3 regions of the Methylobacterium sp. A52T genome follow, and region 3 is predicted to be linked to each of the others. Evidence: predicted binding sites of a transcription regulator. Region 3 holds the regulator's gene; each other region holds the start of a gene.
The links. The regulator PhoB, encoded in region 3, activates phosphate uptake and scavenging genes when phosphate is short. The targets are predictions, from matches to a motif close to TGTCATNNANCTGTCAT.
Positions count from the first base shown of each region.

Region 1: ACLBYE_RS25150 (Orn/Lys/Arg family decarboxylase) is a predicted target of PhoB. The motif match lies at 802-818, and genes of this name have one in related genera.
Region 2: ppk2 (polyphosphate kinase 2) is a predicted target of PhoB. The motif match lies at 1,480-1,496, and genes of this name have one in related genera.

Region 1 covers NZ_JBKFBI010000141.1:7,368-9,627, reverse strand. Annotated here, with positions in the region: gene ACLBYE_RS25150 (Orn/Lys/Arg family decarboxylase) at 1-753, opposite strand, end outside; gene ACLBYE_RS25145 (hydroxyacid dehydrogenase) at 1,052-2,032, opposite strand.
Region 2 covers NZ_JBKFBI010000039.1:34,748-37,007, reverse strand. Annotated here, with positions in the region: gene ACLBYE_RS12155 (hypothetical protein) at 118-417, opposite strand; gene ppk2 (polyphosphate kinase 2) at 445-1,380, opposite strand; gene ACLBYE_RS12145 (hypothetical protein) at 1,535-1,810, shown strand; gene ACLBYE_RS12140 (hypothetical protein) at 1,868-2,260, shown strand, end outside.
Region 3 covers NZ_JBKFBI010000025.1:22,562-24,821, reverse strand. Annotated here, with positions in the region: gene pstB (phosphate ABC transporter ATP-binding protein PstB) at 1-20, shown strand, start outside; gene phoU (phosphate signaling complex protein PhoU) at 130-849, shown strand; gene phoB (phosphate regulon transcriptional regulator PhoB) at 972-1,667, shown strand; gene ACLBYE_RS08850 (protein-disulfide reductase DsbD family protein) at 1,760-2,260, opposite strand, start outside.

The DNA of each region.
Region 1 (2,260 bases), on a different contig from region 3:
CAGGACGAGGTCGTCCTCCGCCACCAGGGAGGACAGGACGATCTTGTTGGAAGCCGAGGTGCCGTTGAGGACGAAGTAGGTCTTCTCCGCCCCGAAGATCTTGGCGGCCTCCTTCTGGGCCTTCAGCGCCGGGCCCTCGTGGGTCAGCAGGTCGCCGAGATCGAGGACCGAGTTGTCGAGGTCGTCGCGGAAGATCGCCTCGCCGAGGTGCTCCACGAAGATCCGGCCGATCGGCGACCGGTTGTAGAAGATGCCGCCGTTGTGGCCCGGGCAGGTCCAGAGCTGGTTGCCCTTCTCGGCGTAGTCGACGAGCGCGCCGAAGAACGGGGTCTTGAGGGTCTCGGCGTACTGCGTGACCCGGCTGACGAGGCCGCGGGCGATGAATTCCGGCGTCTCCTCGGCGAGGAAGATGTAGCCGTCGATGAAGTCGAGGAGCTCGACCGGGATGTCCTCCAGCCGCTTGCGGCGGACCATGATGACGATCGGCATCTCCAGGCCGCGCCGGCGCATCATGTCGATGAGGGCGGCGGCCTTGCCGTCGAGGCCGCGCTTGCCCCAGTCGACCACGAGGCAGCCGACCGCGGCGTCGGTCTGGACCGCGATGGCCGCGTCCTCGACGCGCCGGGCGCGCACCACCTCGAAGCCGCGCTGCTCCACGGCCGCCACGATCTGGTTGACGCGCGCGCCCTCGAGATCGTCCGGGTCGAAGGCCGGGGCGCACATCAGGACCGTGAAGCGACGGTGGAAGTCCATGGAGCCCTCTCTGGCCTCGGATGCAGCGGGTGGCTTTCCGGCCCGTCTGCGACGATTGCATGACACGGCGCGCGGCGGGCGGTCGCGGTCCGGACGAAACACCGTGAACCGGGCCGGCCACGACCGCCGCGCCGTCAGGATCGGCCGCGGGTCCCCTCTCCCGTGCGGGAGAGGGACAGGGCGAGGGGTGAGACCTCACCGGACGAGGCTTCCGCCTGGAATCGCGTCGATCGGGTGCCTGATCCCGAAGCCTCTCGTCCCTCACCCCAACCCTCTCCCGCACGGGAGAGGGGGACCATCACACCCCGCGCCGCCGCTCCCAGACGTCCGGGTTGACCAGCCCGCCCGGCCGCCGGCCGGCGAGGGCGTCGACCACGCGGGCCGCGGCGGTCTCGGCGGTGCGGATCAGGGCCGCCCCGGTGGAGCCGCCGACATGGGGCGTCAGGATCGCCCGGGGCTGGCGGGCCAGCGGGTGGTCGACCGGCAGCGGCTCCCGGGAGAAGACGTCGAGCCCGGCGCCCGCGATCGTGCCGGCCTCCAGCGCCTCCACCAGGGCCGCCTCGTCGATCAGGCCGCCGCGGCTGGTGTTGATCAGGAAGGCGTCCCGCTTCATCCGCGCGAGCTGGTCCCGGCCGATCAGGCCGCGGGTGCCCGGGGTCAGCGGCACGTGCAGGGAGACGATGTCGGATTCCGCCAGGAGCGCGTCGACCGAGGCGGCCCGCAGGGCGCCGGCATTGGCGAAGTCGGCGTCCGGGCGGCTCGGGCCGTAGGCCAGCACCCGCAGGCCCAGGGCGGCGGCGAGCCGGGCGGTCGCCTGCCCGATCGCCCCGAAGCCGACGAGGCCCAGCGTCAGGCCGGCGAGCTCGACCAGCCGGGCGGTGAACTTGAAGCTGTCGTCGCCGGCCCGGACCGAGCGGTCGGCCTCCGGCAGGGCCTTGGCCAGGGCGAAGATCAGCGCCAGCGTCTGCTCGGCCACCGAGACGGCGTTGGCGCCGGGCGTGTTGACCACCGCGATCCCGGCCGCGGTCGCCTCGGCGGTGGCGACGTGGTCGGTGCCGGTGCCGTGGACCCCGATCACCCGCAGGGCCGGCGCCGCCGCGATGGCGCGGGCCGGGAAGCCGGTGTTGCGGGTGATGACGGCGACGCAGTCGGCGACCTCGCGCGCTAGCGTCTCGGGATCGGTCCCACTCGCCGGGCGCGGCTCCAGCCCGGCCGCGCGCAACCGGTCGAGGCCCGCCGCGTGGATCGGCTGGACGATGAGGCACGGACCGGTGATCACGGGGGAAAACCTCTGCACTAGAGGAGGGGTGACAGGCACGTTTCGCGCCGGGCCCGTCTAGGCGGGGTGGGCAACCCTGGCAACCGGGCGCCCCGGTCTCCGCCGCGGCGCACCGATCGGACCCGCACGATCCACACCCGATCGCGGCCGGGTCGAGCCCCGCGCGCCCCGCCCGGCCCGACGATCCCGGCCCCGCGCCTCCGCCGAGATCCGGCCCGGCCTTCCGCG
Region 2 (2,260 bases), on a different contig from region 3:
GGCGACCTGCCATCCCGCCCATGACGGCCGCATGACAGCGGCAGGCCAGCGCGATGACAGCGGCAGGCCAGCCCCACGAAGATCGCGCGACCGTCGCGCGACAGGCGGCCGATCCGGTCAGACCCGCTCCGGCTCCGCCAGCAGGATGGCGGCGCGGATGGCGGCCCGGCGCAGCCCGGCATCGGCCCAGGGCTGATCGATCAGCGTCCGGGCGAAGGGATGCGAGGCCACTGCGGCCGCGGGGTCGATGCGGAAGCCGTCCCCGAACGCCACCGAACCGGGCGTGGGATCCGCCAGATAGGCGTCGACGACGGCCGAGACGTCGTCATCGACGATATCCAGGGTCGTGAACAGGTCGAGAGTCATGGGGCGCTTCGCCATGGCGTCGCTGTAGCCGCGCCACCGCGACAGGATCACGACTCCCGCGCCGTCTCCGCGCCGCGATCAGTACGCGGCCGGCACGATCATCGCGGCGGGAACCGGGCCGCGCACGTAGTCCGCGTGCCGCAGGCGCTCGGGCAGATGGACCGCCGGGTGCTCCACGCTGCCGTAGGGAATCTGGTCGAGCAGGTGGCTGATACAGTTCAGGCGGGCCCGTCGCTTGTCGACTGCCTCGACCACCCACCAGGGCGCCTCGGGGATATGGGTCCGCGCCAGCATGTCCTCCTTGGCCCGGGTGTAGTCCTCCCAGCGGCGCCGCGACTCGACGTCCATGGGCGACAGCTTCCACTGCTTGAGCGGGTCGTGGATCCGCATCCGGAAGCGGAATTCCTGCTCGGCATCGGTGATCGAGAACCAGTATTTCACCAGGACGATGCCGGAGCGCACCAGCATGCGCTCGAACTCGGGGACCGACCGGAAGAACTCCTCGACCTCCGCCTCGGTGCAGAAGCCCATGACCCGCTCGACGCCGGCGCGGTTGTACCAGGAGCGGTCGAACAGCACGATCTCGCCGCCGGCGGGCAGATGGGAGACGTAGCGCTGGAAATACCATTGCGTCCGCTCGCGCTCGCTCGGGGCGGGCAAGGCGGCGACGCGGCAGACGCGGGGGTTGAGGCGCTGGGTGATCCGCTTGATCACGCCGCCCTTGCCGGCCGAGTCGCGGCCCTCGAACAGCACGACCACGCGCAGTTTCCGATCCTGCACCCAGTCCTGGAGCCGGACCAGCTCGTGCTGCAGCCGGAGCAGCGCGCGGAAATAGACCTTGCGGTCGAGACGATCGGGCGGCGCGCCGCCGAGCTCGGCCGCGAGCCAGTCGAGGCGATCCTCCTCGAGGCCGAGTTCCAGCTCCTCGTCGTAGCTGTCGGCGAGGTCACGCCGGATCGCCTCCAGGGTGGCATCCGAGGTGGCATCCGGGGCAGAGCTGTCGTCGGGCCGCATCGCCGGTTCTCCTGCGCGTCGCGGGGCCGAGCTAGAGCAGCGTTCCGTGACACGCCTGAGAAAGCGCCGCGCCCGCGGCGGCCGATCCCATGTCGCGCCCGTGATCGTTCCGTCATACGGTTCCGCCACCGATCGGGGCGACCGGAGATGCGTCATGGCTGGAGAAGCGAAGAGGGCCGCGCCGAAGCGCCGACGGGACGACCCGGATGCGGCGCGCGCCGAGGGCGAGAAGGTCGGCGCGCGCATCGATGCCGCCTTCGAGAGGCTCGCCGGGAAGCTGCGCGCCCGCGCCGACAGGGCCCGCGCCAAGCTCGACGCGGCCACGAAGGCCGAGAAGCGGGCGGTGCTGCTGCGCCGCTACGAACTCTACGCGGACGCGGCGGCCTATCTCGAGGAGCGGCTCGTCGATCGCGGGGGGCGATCCGCGTGATCTCCATCGACCCGGCCGGGCGCGGCGCCGCCCGACGCAGCTGACGGCGAGGATCCCATGTTCGACGCGACCAAGATGCTCGCCGACGCCCTCGGCGAGCACCTGGCCCTGACCTACCAGCGGACCTTCGGCAGCCGGGAGCCGCGCTACGCCGAGATCATCGAGGCCGCGGCGCGCCTGACGATCGAGCGGATCGTCGGGAGCGACGCCCTCTACCACGACGGCGACCACACGGCCCTCGTCACCCTGGTCGCCCAGGACATCCTCCGCGGCCGCTTCCTGCAGCAGGGCATCACGCCCGAGGACTGGCTGCACATGATCCTGGCCGCCCTCTACCACGACATCGGCTACGTGCGCGGCGTCTGCGCCGGAGACCGGCTGCAGGCCTTCGTCATCGATGCGCAGGGCACGACCGTCAGCCTGCCCCGGGGCGCCTCGGACGCGGCGCTG
Region 3 (2,260 bases):
TCACCGGCCGCTTCGGCTAGTCTGCCGGGCCGCTCCGGTCCCGGGACCGCCGCGCGCGTCTCCGGCGCGCCGGCGGATCCCGCAAGCCTCCCGGAGGGCCGTCCCCGGGACCCCATCGAAGGATCCGCCATGCCCGGCCATATCGTCACCTCCTACGACACCGACCTGGAGAACCTGCGTCGCTCGATCTCGGAGATGGGCGGCGTCGCCGAGAAGATGACCGCGGAGGCGACCGACGCCCTCGTGCGCCGGGACGACACGCTCGCCCAGGCGGTGATCCTCGCCGACAAGCGCCTCGACGCGCTGCAGCGGGACATCGAGGAGCGCGCCGTGCTGCTGATCGCCCGGCGCCAGCCCCTGGCGATCGACCTGCGCGAGACCATCTCGGCGATCCGCGTCTCCGGCGATCTCGAGCGGATCGGCGACCTCGCCAAGAACGTCGCCAAGCGCGTGGTGGCGATCTCCGACCAGGCGCCGGCCCAGAAGATCGTGCTCGGCGTGCGCCACATGAGCGACCTCGCCGAGGCCCAGCTCAAGGACGTGCTCGACGCCTACGGGAGCCGCGACGTCCAGGCGGCCCACGACGTCTGGGAGCGCGACGGCGAGATCGACGCCCTGTACAATTCCCTGTTCCGCGAGCTCCTGACCTACATGATGGAGGATCCGCGCAACATCTCGTTCTGCACGCATCTCCTGTTCTGCGCGAAGAACGTCGAGCGCATCGGCGACCACACCACCAACATCGCCGAGACGATCCACTATCTCGCCACGGGCGAGACGCTGGCGGGTGACCGGCCGAAGAACGACGCGTCGAACTACGCGACGGTGGACGGCGTGCAGGCGCCGTGAGGCGCCGACCCCGGCGCCTTCCTGTGGGCGCGGCCGGGGTCACTCTCCGTGCAGGTTGAGGCGGGGCGGCGCCTCCTGCACCATCCGGGGACCGCCCGCAGAACGAGTCTTCGAACGTGAGCATGCAAGTCCTGATCGTCGAGGACGAGGAGGCCCTGAGCACGCTGCTGCGCTACAACCTGGAGGCCGAGGGCTTCCTGGTGGATTCGGCGGCGCGCGGCGACGACGCCGAGCTGCTCCTGGCGGAGCGGATCCCGGACCTCGTCCTGCTCGACTGGATGCTGCCCGGCCTCTCGGGGATCGAGCTGTGCCGCCGGATCCGGGCGCGCCGGGAGACCGAGCGCCTGCCGGTAATCATGCTCACCGCCCGGGGCGAGGAGGGCGACCGCGTCCGCGGGCTCGGCACGGGCGCCGACGACTACATCGTCAAGCCGTTCTCGGTCCCGGAGCTGCTCGCCCGGATCCGCGCGCTCCTGCGCCGGGCCAAGCCCGCCCACGTCTCGGACCGGCTGGCGGCCGGCGACCTGGAACTCGACCGCACCGGCCACCGCGTCCGCCGCGGCGGCGAGGAGCTGCATCTGGGCCCCACGGAGTTCCGGCTCCTAGAATTCCTGATGCTGGCGCCGGGCCGGGTCTTCTCCCGCGAGCAGCTCCTCGACGGGGTCTGGGGCCACGACGTCTACATCGACGAGCGCACCGTCGACGTCCATGTCGGGCGGCTGCGCAAGGCGCTGAACGGCCCGCGCCAGACCGACCCGATCCGCACGGTCCGCGGCTCCGGATACGCCTTCGACGAGACCTTCTCGCTCGAGGCCTGAGGCGGTTTCGCGGTCTGTCGGAGCGCCTCACCGCTCCGCTCGCGACGACTCTGTGACGGGCGCGCCGATATTCAGCGTCGCCTCTCAGGGACTCAGCGCGCCAGCGCCGCGCTCCGGCCCGAGGCGGCCGGCACCGCCTCCAGCGCCGCCAGGACCGTCCCCTCGGTCAGGATCTGCGGCAGCACCTGGGGCTCTCCCGTCCCAGTATAGAGCAGGTAGAGCGGGACGCCGCTGCGCCCGTGCTTCTCCAGGAGGCGGGTGATTTCGGGGTTCTGGTTGGTCCAGTCGCCCTTCATGTAGGTCACGCCGCGCTCGGCCATCGCGGCCCGCACGGCCTTGGTGTTGAGCGAGGTCGCCTCGTTGACCGCGCAGGTGATGCACCACGCGGCGGTCATGTCCACGAAGACGGGGCGGTGCGCGTCGACCAGGGCGTCGAGGCGCGCCTGCGTGAACGGCTCGATCCCGTCGGCGGCGGCCTGCGCGGCCGGCGCGGCGCGGTCCCGGGGCAGGGTGACGGCGAGGGCCCCGACGGCGATCAGCGCCAGCGCCGCGGCGGCCTGCGCGACCCGGCCGGACCGCGGCGGGGCGGCGCG